3 regions of the Streptomyces sp. WM6372 genome follow, and region 3 is predicted to be linked to each of the others. Evidence: riboswitches for the same ligand, from Rfam matches in the RefSeq annotation. Region 3 holds a riboswitch; each other region holds the start of a gene.

Evidence for each region. Region 3 has a riboswitch for cyclic di-AMP ahead of ADK52_RS08865 (M23 family metallopeptidase). Riboswitches for the same ligand answer to the same signal wherever they lie in the genome.
Region 1: linked by a shared signal. The riboswitch ahead of ADK52_RS02770 (transglycosylase family protein) and the one ahead of ADK52_RS08865 (M23 family metallopeptidase) in region 3 are both predicted to bind cyclic di-AMP.
Region 2: linked by a shared signal. The riboswitch ahead of ADK52_RS21590 (M23 family metallopeptidase) and the one ahead of ADK52_RS08865 (M23 family metallopeptidase) in region 3 are both predicted to bind cyclic di-AMP.

The regions. Positions count from the first base shown of each region.
Region 1 covers NZ_LGDB01000014.1:35,216-41,621, reverse strand. The annotation lists gene ADK52_RS02780 (cytochrome P450) at 1-649, shown strand, start outside; gene ADK52_RS02775 (LysM peptidoglycan-binding domain-containing protein) at 752-1,798, shown strand; cyclic di-AMP (ydaO/yuaA leader) riboswitch at 2,081-2,251, shown strand; gene ADK52_RS02770 (transglycosylase family protein) at 2,254-2,949, shown strand; gene eno (phosphopyruvate hydratase) at 3,301-4,587, shown strand; gene ADK52_RS02760 (FtsB family cell division protein) at 4,715-5,203, shown strand; gene ADK52_RS02755 (DUF501 domain-containing protein) at 5,275-5,823, shown strand; gene ADK52_RS02750 (Ppx/GppA phosphatase family protein) at 5,820-6,406, shown strand, end outside.
Region 2 covers NZ_LGDB01000191.1:140,066-146,471, forward strand. The annotation lists gene ADK52_RS21580 (HPr family phosphocarrier protein) at 136-417, shown strand; gene ADK52_RS21585 (GntR family transcriptional regulator) at 588-1,253, opposite strand; gene ADK52_RS21590 (M23 family metallopeptidase) at 1,416-2,210, opposite strand; cyclic di-AMP (ydaO/yuaA leader) riboswitch at 2,223-2,382, opposite strand; gene ADK52_RS21595 (M16 family metallopeptidase) at 2,567-3,934, opposite strand; gene ADK52_RS21600 (M16 family metallopeptidase) at 3,955-5,304, opposite strand; gene ADK52_RS21605 (DNA gyrase/topoisomerase IV subunit A) at 5,556-6,406, shown strand, end outside.
Region 3 covers NZ_LGDB01000093.1:47,736-54,141, reverse strand. The annotation lists gene ADK52_RS08875 (aspartate aminotransferase family protein) at 1-587, shown strand, start outside; gene ADK52_RS08870 (tyrosine-protein phosphatase) at 615-1,433, opposite strand; cyclic di-AMP (ydaO/yuaA leader) riboswitch at 1,712-1,920, shown strand; gene ADK52_RS08865 (M23 family metallopeptidase) at 1,925-2,941, shown strand; gene ADK52_RS08860 (SGNH/GDSL hydrolase family protein) at 3,108-3,890, shown strand; gene ADK52_RS08855 (MBL fold metallo-hydrolase) at 4,064-5,263, shown strand; gene ADK52_RS08850 (sensor histidine kinase) at 5,504-6,406, shown strand, end outside.

The sequences.
Region 1 (6,406 bases), on a different contig from region 3:
TGAACTCATCCACCGCAAACGGGATGATCTGGGCAATGACCTGATTTCGGACCTGATCCGCGCGAGTGACCACGGAGACCACCTGACCGAGGCCGAGGCCACGGCGATGGCCTTTATCTTGCTGTTCGCCGGATTTGAGACGACTGTCAACCTCATCGGCAACGGCGTCCACTCCCTCTTCATGAACCCCGGCCAGCGCACCCGCCTCCAGGATTCCCTCGCCGCCGGCGAGACCGCTCTGCTGGAGACCGGCATCGAGGAACTGCTGCGCTACGACGGCCCCGTGGAGCTGGCCACCTGGCGGTTCGCCACCGAGCCGCTGACCCTCGGCGGCCGGGACGTCGCGGCCGGCGATCCGGTGCTCGTCGTCCTCGCCGCGGCCGACCGGGACCCCGAGCGGTTCGCCGATCCGGACACCCTCGACCTCTCCCGCACCGACAACCAGCACCTCGGATACGGGCACGGCATCCACTACTGCCTGGGTGCTCCGCTCGCACGACTTGAGGGACAGACGGCGCTTGCGACTTTGCTGACGCGTCTGCCGGATCTGGAACTCGCAGTTCCGCCCAACGACCTTCGCTGGCGCGGGGGTCTGATCATGCGTGGCCTGCGCACTCTTCCCGTCACGTTCACACCCCGAAACCCCTGAACGCTCCCTGACCGTAAGTCAGCCCCCGGCAAGAGTTGTTACTGACGTGCTAAGAAGGCTAGGTTCTGCCGTTACCCAGCCGTTATGCGAAAGGTGCAGCTCATGCGTTCCGGGAACGGCCGCCACAGACGCCCCCGCCAGGTACCCGCGATAGTCGTCACCGCCGGAGTGACCGGTTCCGCGTTGGCCCTGCCGCTGCTCGCCGCCACCGGCGCGAGCGCAGCAGACACCTCCACGTGGGACAAGGTCGCCGAGTGCGAGAGCGGCGGCTCCTGGAGCGCCAACTCCGGCAGCGGGTCCTACGGCGGACTTTCGTTCACGCAGGAGCAGTGGAACGCTTCTGGCGGCCTCGAATTCGCCGAGCGCCCCGACCTCGCGAGCCGCTCGCAGCAGATCGCCGTCGCCGAGCGCGTGCTGGGCACCCAGGGCGCCCAGGCCTTCGGGCACTGCTCGGAGTCGGCCGGACTGACCCAGCAGGGCCCCGCGGCGGCCGTGGACCCGGGCCTGCCCGGCACGCTCGGCCCGATCGCCCCGAGCCCCTCGCGCCCCGACGACTCGGTCCCGGCCGGCGGCTCCGGCGCGAAGGCGCGGGACTTCGGCGCCCCCACCCCGGCTCCGGCCCCGGTCTTCACGCTTCCGCCGGCGCCGCTCGCGCCCAACAGCGGACTGCCCGTCATGCCCGACCCGGACGCGCCGTCCACCTCGCCGAGCGCCCCGGTGCTCCCGGGCACCCCCGGCGACCCGACGACCCCGGGCACCCCGACCGCGCCCGCCGACCCGACGGCCCCGGGGAGCCCGAGCACGCCCGGGAGCCCGACGGACCCGACGGCTCCGGTCGATCCGGCCGACCCGACCGCTCCCGGCACCCCCTCGGCCCCGGGCACCCCGGGCGCCACCACCGACCCGGCCGGCATCCCGGACCCCTCCGGCACCGGCAAGCACCGCGGTACGCCCGCTCTTGAGCTGCCCGCCGCGTCTGACGCGGCGTCGGATCCCTCGTACACGGTCCGGGCGGGCGACAGCCTGGCCACGATCGCGTCTGCCAAGGGGGTCAAGGGCGGCTGGAACGCGCTCTACCAGGCCAACGAGCAGGTCATCGGCGATGACGCCAATCTGATCAAGCCCGGTCAGAATCTGGATCTAAGTTAGAAATAACGGCACTTCGGACACCCGGAAAAGGCTGAATGTCCGTTATCTGCAAGTGAGACATGTGTCTCTTCCGGTCAACTGGCGTGTCCCGCCTGGAGCCTTCCGCAAACCCCGCCCTCACCTGCGCAAACGCTGGTGGGGGGAGGGCAAGTAGGGGCCGTTTCTCCCCGGTGTTCCTCGTTGAACATCGGGGAGAGACCTGTCTACCTTCTGAGTCGCCCGCCACCGCGGGCTCCTTCGACCGCATCGCCGAATCCTGCCGGCGGACGGAGGGAACAGTCGTCGCGTCAAGCGCCGAAGGCAGGAGCGGGGGAACCAAGGTAGGCGCCGGGAGCGGCCGTTGAGAGACGGCCGGGGAACCGGCTAGGGGTTAAGTCGTGCGCCAGTCGCACGGCCGGGCACTCATCAGCCCGAACCCGACAGCTCACCTCGTAGGCGTCGGTGAGGAGAACTCCATGCTGATTTCCGGCAAGGGCAAGCACCGCCGCGCCTCCAAGGCCGCTCGCATCGTCACGCTCGCCGGTGTCACCGGTGTCGTCGTCGCCGCCCCCCTGATGGCGGCCGGATCGGCCTCCGCCGCCACCGCCGGTGAGTGGGACCGCGTCGCGCAGTGCGAGTCCGGCGGCAACTGGTCCATCAACACGGGCAACGGCTACTACGGCGGCCTGCAGTTCTCGTCCTCCACGTGGGCCGCGTACGGCGGCAAGGCGTACGCCGCGCAGGCCAACCAGGCCTCCAAGTCGCAGCAGATAGCCATCGCCGAGAAGGTCCTCAAGGGCCAGGGCAAGGGCGCGTGGCCGTCCTGCGGCGTCGGCCTCTCCAACTCCTCTTACACCGGTGGTGGTACGACCGACACCCCGAAGAAGACGGAGACGAAGACCGAGACCAAGAAGACCCAGCCGAAGAAGACCGAGCCGAAGAAGGAGACCAAGCGCGAGACCCCCGCGCCGGTCACCCGCTCCGAGCGCGCCGAGGCCCCGGCCGTCAAGACCGGCAACGGCTCGTACGAGGTCAAGTCCGGCGACACCCTGGGCACCATCGCCGAGGCCAACGGCGTCAAGGGCGGCTGGGAGAAGCTCTTCGAGCTCAACAAGGACATCGTCTCGGACGCTGACCTGATCTTCCCGGGCCAGATGCTGAAGCTCAGCTGAATCCTGCAGTAACAACCGCGGCCGCCCGTGCGGCGCCGCGGCGTCCCGACCGCCCGGCGCGTCTTCCCCTCACGCGCCGGGCGGCGGCGTTTCCCGGGATCCGGCCCGGCCCGGACCGGCGCGGACCGGCGCGGACCGACCCGGAAGTGGCTCCGGACCGGCCCCAGCCCGCTCCTCTGTGCCGGCGGTCAAGGCCCCTATGTCCCGTAAGGCGGGTATTCGGGCCCTTTTTCGTCCCAGGAGGCGGGCGGTCGGCAGGCCGAGTGCCCGGATCCGGTTAGGCTCTAGTCGGCGGGGCCATCCCACGGCCCGACATGCCACCGCACACCCAGCGTCACATCCCAGAAGGAGATGCTCGTGCCGTCCATCGACGTCGTCGTAGCCCGGGAAATCCTGGACTCCCGAGGCAACCCCACGGTCGAGGTCGAGGTGGGCCTCGACGATGGCAGCACCGGCCGTGCTGCAGTTCCGTCCGGCGCCTCCACCGGTGCCTTCGAGGCCATTGAGCTCCGCGACGGTGACCCCAACCGCTACATGGGCAAGGGTGTCGAGAAGGCCGTCCTCGCGGTCATCGAGCAGATCGGCCCGGAGCTCGTCGGCTACGACGCCACCGAGCAGCGCCTGATCGACCAGGCCATGTTCGACCTGGACGCCACCGACAACAAGGGCTCGCTCGGCGCCAACGCCATCCTCGGCGTGTCCCTCGCCGTCGCGCACGCCGCGTCCGAGGCCTCGGACCTCCCGCTCTTCCGCTACCTCGGCGGCCCGAACGCGCACCTGCTGCCCGTTCCGATGATGAACATCCTCAACGGTGGGTCGCACGCCGACTCCAACGTGGACATCCAGGAGTTCATGATCGCCCCGATCGGCGCGGAGTCCTTCTCCGAGGCGCTGCGCTGGGGCGCCGAGGTCTACCACACCCTCAAGAAGGTCCTGCACACCAAGGGCCTCTCCACGGGCCTGGGCGACGAGGGCGGCTTCGCCCCGAACCTGGAGTCCAACCGCGCCGCGCTCGACCTCATCGTCGAGGCCATCAAGCAGGCCGGCTACACCCCGGGCAAGGACATCGCGCTCGCGCTCGACGTCGCCGCGTCCGAGTTCTACAAGGACGGCAAGTACGAGTTCGAGGGCCAGTCCCGCTCGGCCGCCGAGATGACCGAGTACTACGAGGAGCTCGTCTCCGCGTACCCGCTCGTCTCCATCGAGGACCCGCTGTACGAGGACGACTGGGCCGGCTGGAAGGTCATCACCGACAAGCTGGGCTCCAAGGTCCAGATCGTCGGCGACGACCTCTTCGTCACCAACCCGGAGCGCCTGGCCCGCGGCATCGAGGAGGGCTCCGCGAACGCCCTGCTCGTGAAGGTGAACCAGATCGGTTCGCTGACCGAGACCCTCGACGCCGTCGAGATGGCCCAGCGCAACGGCTTCAAGTGCATGATGTCGCACCGCTCCGGCGAGACCGAGGACGTCACCATCGCCGACCTCGCCGTCGCCGTGAACTGCGGTCAGATCAAGACCGGCGCCCCGGCCCGCTCGGACCGCGTCGCCAAGTACAACCAGCTGCTGCGCATCGAGGAGATCCTCGACGACGCCGCCGTGTACGCCGGCCGCAGCGCCTTCCCGCGCTTCAAGGGCTAATCACGGCAGCCCCTCCGGGGCTGGCCTCCGTACGTCCCCGCACTCGGTCCCGTACCGTGTGCGGGGACGTATTGCGTAGCGCGTACCACGCACCTGGAGACAGAGGGACATAGGGGAGGCGGGATCAATGGCCGGGAACCGGGATCGGTTCTCCACCTTCTCCACCGCGACCAGGCTCAAGCAGCTCGGCGAGCGGACCGCCGCCCACGTCTACCGCTCGCAGACGCGCCGTCAGGTCCGCCGCAGCCGGCTCACCGGCCGTGCCGCGCTCCTGGTGCTCGTCCTCTGTACGCTGGTCGTCGCCCTCGCGTATCCGATGCGCCAGTACGTCTCCCAGCGCTCGGAGATCGCGGAGCAGCGGCGGGCCGCCGAGGCCGCGGGCCGGCGCCTCGAACGCCTCCGCGACGAGAAGGCCCGCTGGCAGGACAACGCGTACGCGGAGCAGCAGGCGCGCAAGCACCTGCACTTCGTCCGCCCGGGCGAGATCAGCTACATCATGACCGACCCCGGGGCCGGGGCCGCCGAGCGGCACCGCACCGGAACGGCCGGGTCCGACCGGCCCTGGTACTCGAACGTCTGGGACGGGGTCGACAAGGCCGACCGCCCCGGCGAGTGACCGTACCGCCCGCACCGCCCGCCGTACCGCGGCACCACCCATCCACGAGAACGAAGAGACTTCCTCCAGGCATGCAGACGCCCCCGCCCCAGACCGACCGGACCGAGCCGACCGACGCGGACATCGACGCGTTCCAGCAGCAGCTCGGCCGCCCGCCGCGCGGGCTGCGCGCCATCGCCCACCGCTGCCCCTGCGGCCAGCCGGACGTGGTGGAGACCGCCCCGCGCCTCCCCGACGGCACCCCCTTCCCGACGCTGTACTACCTCACCTGCCCGCGCGCGGCCTCCGCGATCGGCACGCTGGAGGCCAACGGCGTGATGAAGGAGATGCAGGCCCGGCTCGCCGAGGACCCCGAGCTCGCCGCCGCCTACCAGGCCGCGCACGAGGACTACATCCGGCGCCGCGACGCCATCGAGGTGCTCCAGGGCTTCCCGAGCGCCGGCGGGATGCCGGACCGCGTGAAGTGCCTGCACGTGCTGGTCGGCCACTCGCTGGCCGCCGGCCCCGGGGTGAACCCGTTCGGCGACGAGGCGCTGGCGATGCTGCCCGAGTGGTGGGCCAAGGGCGCGTGCGTGACGCCGTGCGCGGAGAAGGCGGAGAAGAAGGAGTCGGACGGGTGACGCGGGTCGCCGCAATCGACTGCGGTACGAACTCCATCCGCCTGCTCGTCGCGGACTGCGACCCCGCCACCGGCGAGCTGGTCGAGCTGGACCGGCGGATGACGATCGTCCGCCTGGGCCAGGGCGTGGACAAGACGGGCCGGCTGGCCCCGGAGGCGCTGGAGCGCACCTTCGCGGCCTGCCGCGAGTACGCGGCGGTCATCAAGGAGCTCGGCGCGGAGCGCCTGCGCTTCGTGGCGACCTCGGCCTCCCGCGACGCCGAGAACCGCGAGGACTTCGTCCAGGGCGTCCTCGGCATCCTGGGCGTCGAGCCCGAGGTGATCTCCGGCGACCAGGAGGCGGAGTTCTCCTTCATCGGCGCCACGAAGGAACTGGTCGGCCACGAGCACCTGGAACGGCCGTTCCTGGTGGTGGACATCGGCGGCGGCTCGACCGAGTTCGTGGTCGGCGAGGAGCACGTACGGGCGGCCCGCTCGGTCGACGTGGGCTGCGTCCGGATGACGGAGCGCCACCTGGTGGTGGACGGGGCGGTCACCGACCCGCCGACCGCGGAGCAGATCGCGGCCATACGGGCCGACATCGA
Region 2 (6,406 bases), on a different contig from region 3:
GCGGCAAGCCCGGGCAAACCAGTGCAAGCTGGGTGAGGTCAAACGGCGGTGGATTCGGGCCGAAGGTCGGTCGGAGCATCAGGGACGTCGTGAGAGACTGGTCTAGACAACCGTAAGAACCTGAAGGGCATCACCATGGCAGAGCGCCGCGTCAACGTCGGCTGGGCCGAGGGCCTGCACGCTCGTCCCGCCTCGATCTTCGTCCGCGCGACGACCGCTTCCGGCGTCCCGGTGACCATCGCGAAGGCCGACGGGAACCCCGTCAACGCCGCGTCCATGCTCGCGGTGCTGGGCCTGGGTGCGCAGGGCGGCGAGGAGATCATCCTCGCGTCCGACGCCGAGGGCGCCGAGGCGGCGCTGGACCGCCTCGCGAAGCTGGTCGCCGAGGGCCTCGAGGAGCTCCCCGAGACCGTCTGACCCTTCGGGTTCACCCCGGGCACACGAAGAAGCCGCGGCCACCACCGCTATTCCGGTGGCCGCGGCTTCTTCGTTCCGCCGTTTTCGGGAATTCATCGCAGGCGCGCAGGACGAGAGCGTATGCGGCGGGAATTCAGCCGCAGTCCCCACTCTTTAATACGCGGACTTTGTTAATGCGGACCGCTCGCCGTGTTTACGGCATGTTGCGAAATCCTCACCCGCAGCCGGTGCGCCCCGGCCGCACGGTCCGCGTGGACCGCGGTCAGCGCCCGGGCCCGCTCGGCGTCGCCGCGGGCGACCGCGTCCACGATCGCGCCGTGCTCCGCCCAGGAGTCCACCGGCCGGGCCGGCGCCTCCACGGCGTACATCCAGGCGACCTTGTGCCGCATCTGCGTCAGCAGAACGATCAGCCCAGGGCTGCCGGAGGCCTGGGCGAGGGTCTCGTGGAACCAGCCACCCAGGGACCGCAGGTCCTCTCCCTGACCCCGCCTGGCCCGCTCCTGCCCCAGTCTGACCAGCCCGCGCAGCACCTTGAGGTGGCCCTCGGTACGCCGCCGGGCGGCGCGGGCGGCCGCCAGCGGCTCCAGCAGCAGGCGCAGCTCCAGGAGGTCGGCCGCCTCCTGCTCGGTGGGCTCGGCGACGCAGGCGCCCGCGTGCCGCCGGGTGGTGACGAAGCCCTCGGACTCCAGGGTCCGCAGCGCCTCGCGGACGGGGACGCGGGAGACCCCGTACCGGCGGGCCAGCAGTTCCTCCGTCAGCCGGGCGCCCGGTTCGAAGACCCCGGAGACGATGTCTTCGCGGATTGCCGTGCATACCGCGTGCGCAGGAATACGCAAGTCCGGACCTCCGCCTCATTCCGACTCCGACTGCCGACTGTCGTACGGGAACTCTATTGCACCGGGCGATAAATTCCGAGCGCGGGCGGAAATAGCAGATGTTTACAGCCAACACGAAGGCCCCGGCTCGGGGAGCCGGGGCCTTCGGTTCGGTGCTGCGGGTCAGACGTTGACGCCGTGCTGGCGCAGGTACGCGACCGGGTCGATGTCCGAGCCGTACTGGGCGCCGGTACGGGCCTCGAAGTGCAGGTGCGGGCCGCTGGAGTTGCCGGTGGAGCCCGACAGGCCGATCTGCTGGCCGGCGGTGACCTGGTCGCCGACGGAGACGCTCAGCGAGGACATGTGGCCGTACTGCGTGTACGTGCCGTCGGCGTGCTTGATGACGACGTTGTTGCCGTACGCGCCGCCCCAGCCGGCCTCGACCACGGTGCCGATGCCGACCGCGTGCACCGTGGTGCCGGAGGCCGCGTGGAAGTCGATGCCGGTGTGGCTGCCGGAGGACCACATGCCGCCGCCCGCGTGCCACTGGGTGCTGATGTAGGACTCGTCGACGGGGGCGACGAAGGTGTTGAGGCGCTTGCGCTCCTCCTCGCGGGCGGCACGCTCGGCGGCGTCGCGCTCGGCCTTCGCCTTCTCCTCGGCCTTCTGCTTGGCCTCGGCGGCGCGCGCCTTCGCGTCGGCCTCCGCCTTCGCCTTGAGGGCCGCGGCCTCGGCCGCGTGCTCCTGGGCGTCGGCCTGGGCCTCGATCTGGCCGGGGAGGTCCTCGGCGGTCACGACGGCGTTCAGGCCGGTGTCCTCCATGGAGGGGGCCTGGTCCGAGGCGGCGAACGCCGGGCCTGCGAGGGAGCCGACGACACCGGTGGTGGCGAGGGCGGCTATGCCGGCGTAACCGGCGGTCTTGCGGCTCAGACGACTGGAACCACGGTGCTTACCGGCGGCACGACTGCCAAACGCCATGAAGGGGCTGATCCTTTCCTTCCTTCTCGCCTACCGGGTTAGCTGACGGGTTCGGAGCAGGAAGGTCTCCTACGGGCCCCCTCTGACGAGGCGGTCCGATTCACCCCAGGGACACATGTGGGTCCCCGGCTCCCCAGGCTCGCGCCTGACGGGGACTCGGCGATCGCTGCCCGGTGCCGCGGATGCGGCGCGTACAACTGACGGACAGCACGGCCGACGCTAGGCGGATCATCAGTCAATCGCCAAACAGACACGCGTTTTTGTTGCATACGCCACACCCCATACGAGCAACCTCTCCACTAAACAGACAAAAGGGGCTCCGGCGGACAAGCCGCCGGAGCCCCTTGGAGAGTCCGTCAGTTGGTGACGACGGTGACCTCACCGATCCCGAGGGCCCGCACCGGCTCCTCGATCTGCGCGGCGTCGCCCACCAGGACCGTGACCAGGCGGTCCACCGGGAAGGCGGCCAGGACGGCCGACGTCGCCTCCACCGTGCCCGTTTGGGCCAGCTGCGCGTACAACTGCGCCTGGTAGTCGTCCGGAAGCTCCTGCTCGACCTGGTCGGCGAGCGTGCCGGCGACGGCCGCGGCCGTCTCGAACTTCAGCGGGGCCACGCCCACCAAGTTCTGCACCGCCACGTCCCGTTCGGCGTCGGTCAGGCCGCCCTCCGCGAGGGTGCGGAGCACCTTCCAGAGGTCGTCGAGCGCCGGGCCGGTGTTGGGGGTGTCCACCGAGCCGCTGATGGCGAGCATCGAGGCGCCCTTGCCGTCGGCGGTGGAGCGCAGCACCTGGCCGAAGGCGCGCACGCCGTACGTGTAGCCCTTCTCCTCGCGCAGCACCTTGTCCAGGCGCGAGGTGAGGGTGCCGCCCAGGCAGTACGTGCCGAGCACCTGCGCCGCCCAGACCCGGTCGTGCCGGTCCGGCCCGATCCGGCCGATGAGCAGCTGCGTCTGGACCGCGCCGGGCCGGTCCACGATGACCACGCGGCCCGTGTCGTCGGCGGTGACCGGCGGAACCGGGAGCGGTTCGGCGGAGTTGCCGGTCCAGGCGCCCAGGGTGTCCCCCAGGACGGCGTCCAGGTCGATCCCGGTCAGGTCGCCGACGACGACCGCGGTGGCGGTGGCGGGGCGTACGTGGGCCTCGTAGAAGGCGCGTACGGCCGCGGAGTCGATCCGGGCGACCGTCTCCTCGGTGCCCTGGCGCGGCCGGGACATGCGCAGGGCCTGCGGGAAGAGCTGCCGGGAGAGCTCCTTGGCGGCCCGGCGCTGCGGGTTGGCCAGCTCGTGCGGGATCTCGTCGAGCCGGTTGCGCACCAGCCGGTCGACCTCGCTGTCGGCGAAGGCGGGTGCGCGCAGGGCCTCGGCGACCAGGCCCAGCGCCTTGGCCAGCCGGGAGGCCGGGACCTCCAGGGAGACCCGCAGGCCCGGGTGGTCGGCGTGCGCGTCGAGCGTGGCGCCGCAGCGCTCCAGCTCGGCCGCGAACTCCTCGGCGGAGTGCTTGTCGGTGCCCTCGGACAGCGCGCGGGCCATGATGGTCGCCACGCCGTCCAGGCCCTGGGGCTCGGCGTCCAGCGGGGCGGCGAGGTTGACCTCGACGGCGACGACCTGCTGGCCGGGCCGGTGGCAGCGCAGTACGGTCAGGCCGTTGGGCAGCGAGCCGCGCTCGGGGGCCGGGAAGGCCCACGGCCGGGCCTGCCCGGCCTGGGGCTGCGGGTGGAAGGTCATCGTGACGGCTGCGGTGTCGCTCACTGCTCCGCCCCTTCGTTCTCGTCGCTCGCACCGTTCTCGCCGGCTTCTGCCGGGAGCGGCTCGTACACCAGCACCGCGCGGTTGTCGGGGCGCAGCCGGGCCGCGGCCACGGCCTGCACCTCCTCGGCGGTGATGTCGAGGACGCGTCCGACCGCGCTGAGCGCCAGCTGCGGGTCGCCGAACAGCACCGCGAAGCGGCACAGTTCGTCGGCGCGCCCGGCCACCGTGCTCAGCCGGTCCAGCCACTCGCGCTCCAGCTGCGCCTGGGCGCGCTCCATCTCCTCGGCGGTCGGGCCCTCGGCGGCGAACCGCGCGAGCTCCTCGTCGACGGCCGCCTCGATGGCGGGCACCTCGACGCCGCTGGAGGTCTTCACGTCCAGCCAGCCCAGCGAGGGCGCACCGGCGAGGCGCAGCATGCCGAAACCGGCGGCGACGGCGCTCTGGTCACGGCGTACCAGGCGGTTGTGCAGCCGGGAGGACTCGCCTCCGCCCAGCACGGTCAGGGCCACGTCGGCCGCGTCGCACTCGCGGGTGCCGTCGTGCGGGAGCCGGTAGGCGGCCATCAGCGCACGGGCCGGGACCTCCTCGACGATCTCCTCGCGCAGCTGGCGGCCCATGATCTCGGGCAGCGCGCCGTCGCGCGGCGGCTGCTTGCCGTCGTGCCCGGGGATGCTGCCGAAGTACTTCTCGACCCAGGCGAGCGTCTGCTCGGGGTCGATGTCGCCGACGACCGACAGCACCGCGTTGTTGGGCGCGTAGTACGTACGGAAGAAGGCGCGGGCGTCCTCCAGGGAGGCCGCGTCCAGGTCGGCCATGGAGCCGATCGGGGTGTGGTGGTACGGGTGGCCCTCGGGGTAGGCGAGGGCGGTCAGCTTCTCGAAGGCCGTGCCGTACGGGACGTTGTCGTACCGCTGGCGGCGCTCGTTCTTGACGACGTCGCGCTGGTTCTCCATGGACTCGTCGTCCAGGGCGGCCAGCAGCGAGCCCATCCGGTCGGCTTCCAGCCAGAGCGCGAGCTCCAGCTGGTGGGCCGGCATGGTCTCGAAGTAGTTGGTGCGCTCGAAGCTGGTGGTGCCGTTGAGCGAACCGCCGGCCCCCTGGACCAGCTCGAAGTGCCCGTTGCCGGGTACGCTCGCCGAGCCCTGGAACATCAGGTGCTCGAAGAGGTGAGCCAGGCCTGTTCGCCCCTTGACTTCGTGGCGCGAGCCGACGTCGTACCAGAGGCAGACCGCGGCGACCGGGGTCAGGTGATCCTCGGAGAGCACCACGCGCAGGCCGTTGGCCAGCCGGTGCTCGGTCGCTGTCAGGCCGCCGGAGCCGGCCTGGGCTGTGGCCGTGTGACCCATGGGCATGTGGTCCCTTCGATCGCGATGCAGATTTTTCCGTCAGACCTGCCACTGTATGCAAGCGCGTCGGGGACCGGAGAAGTTCCCGGCTCGCACTCACCCACGCCTCCGTCCGGGGGTGACCCCAGGGTCGGAGTCGGCGTTGTCGGTGCCTCGGGCCACAATGGTCCGCGACAACCCCGTCAACGCCGATCAGACCAGCCGCCAGACCCCCAGCACACTTTCTTTCTTGGTTAAGGAGCCGCGCAGCGATGGCCCGCCGCAGCACGAAGACCCCGCCGCCGGAGGATTTCGAGGAGAAGATCCTCGACATCGACGTCGTCGACGAAATGCAGGGCTCCTTCCTCGAGTACGCGTACTCGGTGATCTACTCCCGCGCCCTGCCCGACGCCCGGGACGGCATGAAGCCGGTACACCGGCGCATCGTCTACCAGATGAACGAGATGGGCCTGCGCCCCGACCGCGGATACGTGAAGTGCGCCCGCGTCGTCGGCGAGGTCATGGGCAAGCTGCACCCGCACGGAGACGCGTCGATCTACGACGCCCTCGTGCGCATGGCCCAGCCCTTCTCGATGCGGCTGCCGCTGGTCGACGGCCACGGCAACTTCGGTTCGCTCGGCAACGACGACCCGCCGGCCGCGATGCGTTACACCGAGTGCAAGATGGCGGACGCCACGTCACTGATGACGGAGTCGATCGACGAGGACACCGTCGACTTCACCGCCAACTACGACGGCCAGGAGCAGGAACCGGTCGCGCTGCCCGCGGCGTACCCGAACCTGCTGGTCAACGGCGCCTCCGGGATCGCGGTCGGCATGGCCACCAACATGCCCCCGCACAACCTGGGCGAGGTCATCGCCGCCGCCCGCCACCTGATCCGCTACCCGCAGGCGGACCTGGAGGCGCTGATGCGCTTCGTACCGGGTCCGGACCTGCCCACGGGCGGCCGGATCGTGGGCCTCTCGGGGATCAAGGACGCCTACGCGAACGGCCGCGGCACGTTCAAGATCCGCGCCACGGTGGCCGTGGAGAACGTGACGGCGCGCCGCAAGGGCCTGGTCGTCACGGAACTGCCCTTCACGGTCGGCCCCGAGAAGGTCAT
Region 3 (6,406 bases):
CCCTGTCGGGCGGCTACGTGCCGGTGGGCGCGACCCTGGGCAAGGACTGGATCTTCAAGAAGGTCTACTCGTCCATGGACCGGGTGCTCGTGCACTCCGCCAGCTTCGGCTCCAACGCGCAGGCGATGGCGGCCGGGCTCGCGGTGCTCTCCGTCATGGAGGACGAGTCGGTGGTCGCGAACGCGCGCGCGACGGGCGACCTGCTGCGCGGGCGGCTCGCCGCGCTCGTGGACGAGTACGAGCTGCTCCACGAGGTGCGCGGGCGCGGCCTGATGATCGGCATCGAGTTCGGGCGGCCGTCCTCGCTCGGGCTGCGCAGCCGGTGGACCATGCTCCAGGCGGCCCGCAAGGGGCTCTTCGCGCAGATGGTCGTGGTGCCGCTGCTGCAGAAGCACCGCATCCTGACGCAGGTCTCGGGCGACCACCTGGAGGTCATCAAGCTCATCCCGCCGCTGATCGTGGACGAGGGGGACGTCGACCGGTTCGTCGGGGCCTTCCGCGAGGTCATGGACGAGGCGCACGGCGGGGGCGCCCTGATGTGGGACTTCGGCAGGACACTGGTGAAGCAGGCCGTCGGCGGCGGCTGACGGCCTGCTCCTCTTCGCGGGGCCGGCTCAGTCGAGCAGCCGGTCCCGCAGCCGGTCGATGGTCTCGGGCGCGAGCCCGAGGCCCTCGGCGAGGTACCGGTCGAGCCCGCCCCAGTGCTCGTCGATGGCGTCGAAGGCGGCCGTCAGGTACTCGGTGCGGGCGTCGAAGAGCGGCGCGAGCAGTTCCATCACCTCGGGGGAGCGGGCCTCGGGCGCATCGCTGCCGCGGCGCACGCGGTAGCGGCGGTGCGGGGCGTTGGACTCCAGGTAGTCCGCCACGATCGCCTCGCGCTCGACGCCCAGCGCGAGCAGGGTGACGGCGATCGACAGGCCGGCCCGGTCCTTGCCGGCCGCGCAGTGCATGAGCGCCGGAACACTGTCCTCGGCGAGGGCGTGCAGGACCCGGCTGTGCTCGGGGGTGCGGTTCTCGATCATCGTGCGGTACGAGTTGGCCATCCGGGCGGCGGCCTTTCCGTCACCGAGGAGCCCGCGGAGCTGTTCGACGTCGCCGTCGCGGACCATCTTCCAGAACTCCTTGCCGTCGGCCGGATCCGACAGCGGGATGTTGACGTTCCGTACGCCGGGGAGCTCGACGTCGGCCCCCTCCAGGGCGTGGTCGGCGTTGTTGCGGAAGTCGAAGACGGTGTGCAGGCCGAGCGATGCGAGGAATTCTGCATCGGTTTCGGTGGCATGTGCCAGATGTCCGCTACGGAACAGTATTCCCGGCTTGACCCTCCGCCCGTCGGTGGTCGGGAGGCCGCCCACGTCACGGAAGTTGCGCACCTCCGCGAGCTCGGGTTCCGGTACGGGCTCCGTTCGCGGGGGCCGGGGTATCTGCTGGGTCACGGGAACTCCTCCGCATCGTCGCGTTCTGTCCGAATTACACTACTTGGGACCAACTTGCCATCACCGGAGGCGAGATCGGGCGCGGCCCCGTGAGCCAGATCATACGGTGACCGTGAGTGCCTGATCGTCAATGCCGAATGGCCCGGCCGGCGCGGTTGTTGGCGCCGGGGAATGGACGCAGGGTGACCGGAATTCCGGCGGATTCCCGATTCTGTGAATCCGTCAGGAAATTCGTGGCTTGTTCGGTGCGGCTCAACTCGATTACCTTCGCGATCGATCCGGATGGACCGCCGAATCCTGCCGCCGTCCGGAAACCGCACCCGACTATTCACGCGCGCGGCAGGAGCGGGGGAACCAGGTAGGCCGCTGTTCCCGATCATTCGCATCGGAGCAGCTCGGGGTGAAGCCGTTCATGTTCTGTTCATGCGCGGCCGGACATCTCCAGTCCGAACCCGACAGCTCACCTCGCAGGCGACGGAGAGGAATTCGCCATGCCTGCACAGGGTAAGCACCGACGTCCCAAGTCCCGTTCCGTGGCGCGCGGCTTCGCCGTCGCGGGCACCGGCGGTGCGGCCCTCGCGCTGCCGCTGCTGGGTGCCGCCGGCGCCCACGCGGCCGGCGCCCCGGCCGCCGCCCCCGCGGCGGCTCCCGTGCAGGCCCCGCAGCTTCCGGCGGCGCTCCGGGCCGCGCCCGCCGCTGCCGAGCAGGGCTCGCCGGCCACTTCGGCCGTCTACACGGTCGTGCCGGGGGACTACCTCTCCAAGATCGCCCAGGACCGCCACCTGTCGGGCGGCTGGCAGCGGCTGTACGCCGACAACCGCGAGGCCGTCGGCACCGACCCCTCGCTGATCCACCCCGGGCTGAAGCTGACCCTCGGCGCGAAGGGCGAGGCGGCTCCGGCTCCCGCTCCGGCTCCGGCTCCGGCGGAGAAGGCGGCCCCGGCCCCCGCGAAGAAGTCCTCGGACCCGGGTGCGGACTCGGCGTCGAACCCGGCTTCGGACGCCAAGGGCTCCGCGGACGCCGCGCCGGCCCCCGCCGCCGCGCCCGCGCCGGCCAAGAAGAACACCGCCGCCACGTCGGCCGCCGGTACGGTCAGCGCCGCCGGCTTCGTCGCCCCCGTCGGCGGTGGCGGGATCTCGACCCAGTACAAGACCCCCGGCGCCATGTGGTCCAGCGGCTACCACACCGGTGTCGACTTCGTCGCGAGCTCCGGCACCACCGTCCGCGCCGTCGGCGCGGGCACCGTGGTCTCCGCCGGCTGGGGCGGCGCGTACGGCAACGAGGTCGTCATCCGGCACGCGGACGGCAAGTACTCCCAGTACGGCCACCTCTCCCAGCTCTCCGTCTCGGTCGGCCAGAGCGTCAGCGGCGGCCAGACCATCGGCCTCTCCGGCTCCACCGGCAACTCGACCGGCCCGCACCTGCACTTCGAGATCCGCACCGGGCCGTCCTACGGCTCGGACATCGACCCGCTGGCCTACCTCCGCTCGAAGGGCGTGAGCATCTGACGGCTCCCGCCGTCGGAGAGGCAGCCGGACACGTGAGGCCGGGACCCGAGGGGGGTCCCGGCCTCACGCGCTGTTATTCCGTACCGACCAGGTGGTATAGATCACGGTCCGTCAACCCCTGCCTACGGTGGCGTAGCTCACGCGTCGGGGTGAAGGATGTGTTCTCGTGGCAGCGACGACGACACTCAAGACCATCGGCTCGTACGCGGCGATCGGGGACAGCTTCACCGAGGGTGTGGGGGACCCGGGACCCGGGGAGACCTTTCTCGGCTGGGCGGACCGGCTGGCCGTACTCCTGGCCGATCAGCACGAGGAAAACGAATTCCGGTACGCGAACCTGGCCGTGCGGGGGCGCCTCCTCGACCAGATCGTGGCCGAACAGGTCCCCAGGGCCAAGGAGCTCGCACCTGACCTGGTGAGCTTCTGCGCGGGCGGCAACGACATCATCCGGCCCGGCAGCGACCCGGACGACGCGGCGGAGCGGTTCGAGGCGGCGGTCGCCGACCTCTCCGGGGCCGTCGGCCAGGTCATGATCACCACGGGCTTCGACACCCGCGGCGTTCCCGTCCTCAAGCACCTGCGGGGCAAGATCGCGACGTACAACGCGCACGTGCGCGCCATCGCCGACCGCTACGACTGCCCGGTGCTCGACCTCTGGTCCCTGAAGTCCGTACAGGACCGGCGGGCTTGGGACGACGACCGGCTGCACCTGTCGCCCGAGGGGCACACCCGGGTCGCGCTGCGCGCCGCCCAGGTGCTGGGGCTGGAGGTGCCGGCCGACCCCGACCAGCCGTGGCCGCCGCAGCAGCCGCGCGGCTCGGTGGACGTGACCCGGGACAACATCCAGTGGGCGCGGGAGTACCTGGTGCCCTGGATCGGGCGGCGGCTGCGCGGGGAGTCCTCCGGGGACCACGTGGAGGCGAAGCGTCCGGACCTGCTGCCGCTGTAGGCAGGGACTGAGGGGGAACGGAGGGACGGAGGGCAACGGAGGGGACGGGAGGAGCGGGTGCGAGGACGGAGGCGCGCGGCGGAATCCTTCGGGGCCGGTGCGCGTTGGCAACGTGGTAGACCGGTATTCCATACGGCCTCACGACCATCCGCCCCACCCTCCCAGGAGGCGCTTTGACCGGCTCCCGTCCCCTGCGTCCTCGGCTGCGCGCCCTGCGGCCCGAAGCCTTCGGCGCGGATCCGTCCGGCGCCCGCCTGGAGCGGATCCGGCGCTCGCCGAACTTCGCCGACGGCGTCTTCCAGAACCCGGTCGGGGCCCGGACCAGGCCCTCCGGCTCCATGATGGAGTTCGCCAAGATCTACTTCCACAAGGAGCAGCGGACCCGGCGCAACCCGGGCGCGCCGATCCCCGTGTACCCGACGACCCTCGCCGAACTGGCGAAACCGCCGGTGAGCGGGTTGCGCCTGACCTGGATGGGGCACTCGGGCGTGCTCGCGGAGATCGACGGGCGGCGGGTGCTGTTCGACCCGGTGTGGGGCGAGCGGTGCTCCCCGTTCCCGTTCGCCGGGCCCAAGCGGCTGCACCCCGTCCCCGTACCACTGGCCTCGCTGGGGCCGGTCGACGCCGTGGTGATCTCACACGACCACTACGACCACCTCGACCTGCCGACCATCAAGGAGCTGGCCGGGACGGACACGGTCTTCGCCGTGCCGCTCGGCGTCGGCGCCCACCTGGAGCGCTGGGGCGTATCGCCGGACCGGCTGCGCGAGCTCGACTGGAACGAGGCCACCGACATCGCGGGGCTCTCGATGACGGCGACCCCGGCGCGGCACTTCTGCGGGCGCGGCCTGCGCAACCAGCAGAACACCCTGTGGGCCTCGTGGGTGGTCGCGGGCGACGAGCACCGGATCTTCCACAGCGGTGACACGGGGTACTTCCCCGGGTTCGCTGAGATCGGCGCCGCGCACGGCCCCTTCGACGCCACGATGATCCAGATCGGTGCGTACTCGGAGTACTGGCCCGACATCCACATGACCCCCGAGGAGGGCATGCAGGCCCACCTCGACCTCCAGGGCGGGATCCCGCACGGCACGATGCTGCCGATCCACTGGGGCACCTTCAACCTGGCGCTGCACCCGTGGGACGAGCCGGGCGAGGGCACCATGGCCGCCGCCGAGGCCACCGGGGCGGCGATCGCGCTGCCGATCCCGGGCCAGCCGTTCGAGCCGGGCGACGCGGGAGCTCCGAGCGAGCCGTGGTGGCGCCCGTTCGTGGCCGCGGCCCCGCCCGTCCCGGCGACGCCGTCCCACCCGGTCGCGACCAGCCGGCCCCCGGCCGCGGCGCACGAGGAACCGGAGGCCGTCGGCTCGTAGGGGAGCGTGTCCGGGGCCGGGGGTCGTGCGTTCCGTACGGTCGTTGCGAACGTGCGCCCCCGGCGGATTCGGGCTGTCGTACGAGCGCTCCGCCGGGAGCGGGAAGCACCCCGGTGAAGTTCCCCAACTGGCTGTCAGCAGCGGGATCGTGCGGTCTAGCGTGGGTATCCGGTGATCAACACCGTGATCCACACCGGGCCCCGGAACCCTGGGGGCCCGGGCCCCACGTAGAGGACGCCGATGTCCGGACTCCGCGCCGCCCGCCACGCCCCGTCGAGACACGCCGCCACCGGTCCCGGCCGGCAGATAAGGCCCCAGCTGCTGCGCGCCGCCCTGCTGCCCACGCTCGCGGCCGCCCTCAGCGGAGCCGCCGCGGTGATCTTCACGCTCCAGCTCGGCGGGGGCGCGGGGGAGCGGGACGCCCGGCTCTGGCCGGTCCTCGCGGGCTGCGCGCTGCTCGTCGTCGGCGCGCTGGCCGCCGCCCTGCTCGGAGCCCAGCGCTCCGCCAAGGCCGTCCGGGACCGCTGCGAGGCCCTGCGCCGCTCCAGTGTGCGCGGACGCCAGGAGCTGCGGACCGCCGCCGAGCGGCTGGAACGGGGCGAGCCCCCGGCCCGCCCCGTCCGCGGCGGACCGACGGCGCCGCCGCCCGGCACGGACCCGGCCCGCGTCGACGAGTTCTGGCTGCTCTCCCAGGAGCTGCGCGGCGCCCGCGAACACGCGCACACGACCCTCGTACGGCTGGCCGGCCCGGCCGCGCCGTCCGACAGCGACCGCAAGGTCGAGGTCTTCGTCAACCTCGCGCGCCGGCTCCAGTCCCTCGTGCACCGGGAGATCTCGCTGCTCGACGAGCTGGAGGACACGGTCGAGGACCCCGACCTCCTCAAGGAGCTCTTCCACGTCGACCACCTGGCCACCCGGATCCGCCGCCACGCCGAGAACCTGGCCGTGCTCGGCGGCGCCGCGTCCCGGCGCCAGTGGACCCGGCCCATCGACCTGAGCGAGGTGCTGCGCTCCTCCGTCGCGGAGGTCGAGCAGTACACGCGGGTCAAGGTGGTGCCCCCGGCGGGCGGCACCGTACGCGGCCACGCCGTCGCCGACGTCGTGCACCTGCTGGCCGAACTGGTGGAGAACGCCACGGTGTTC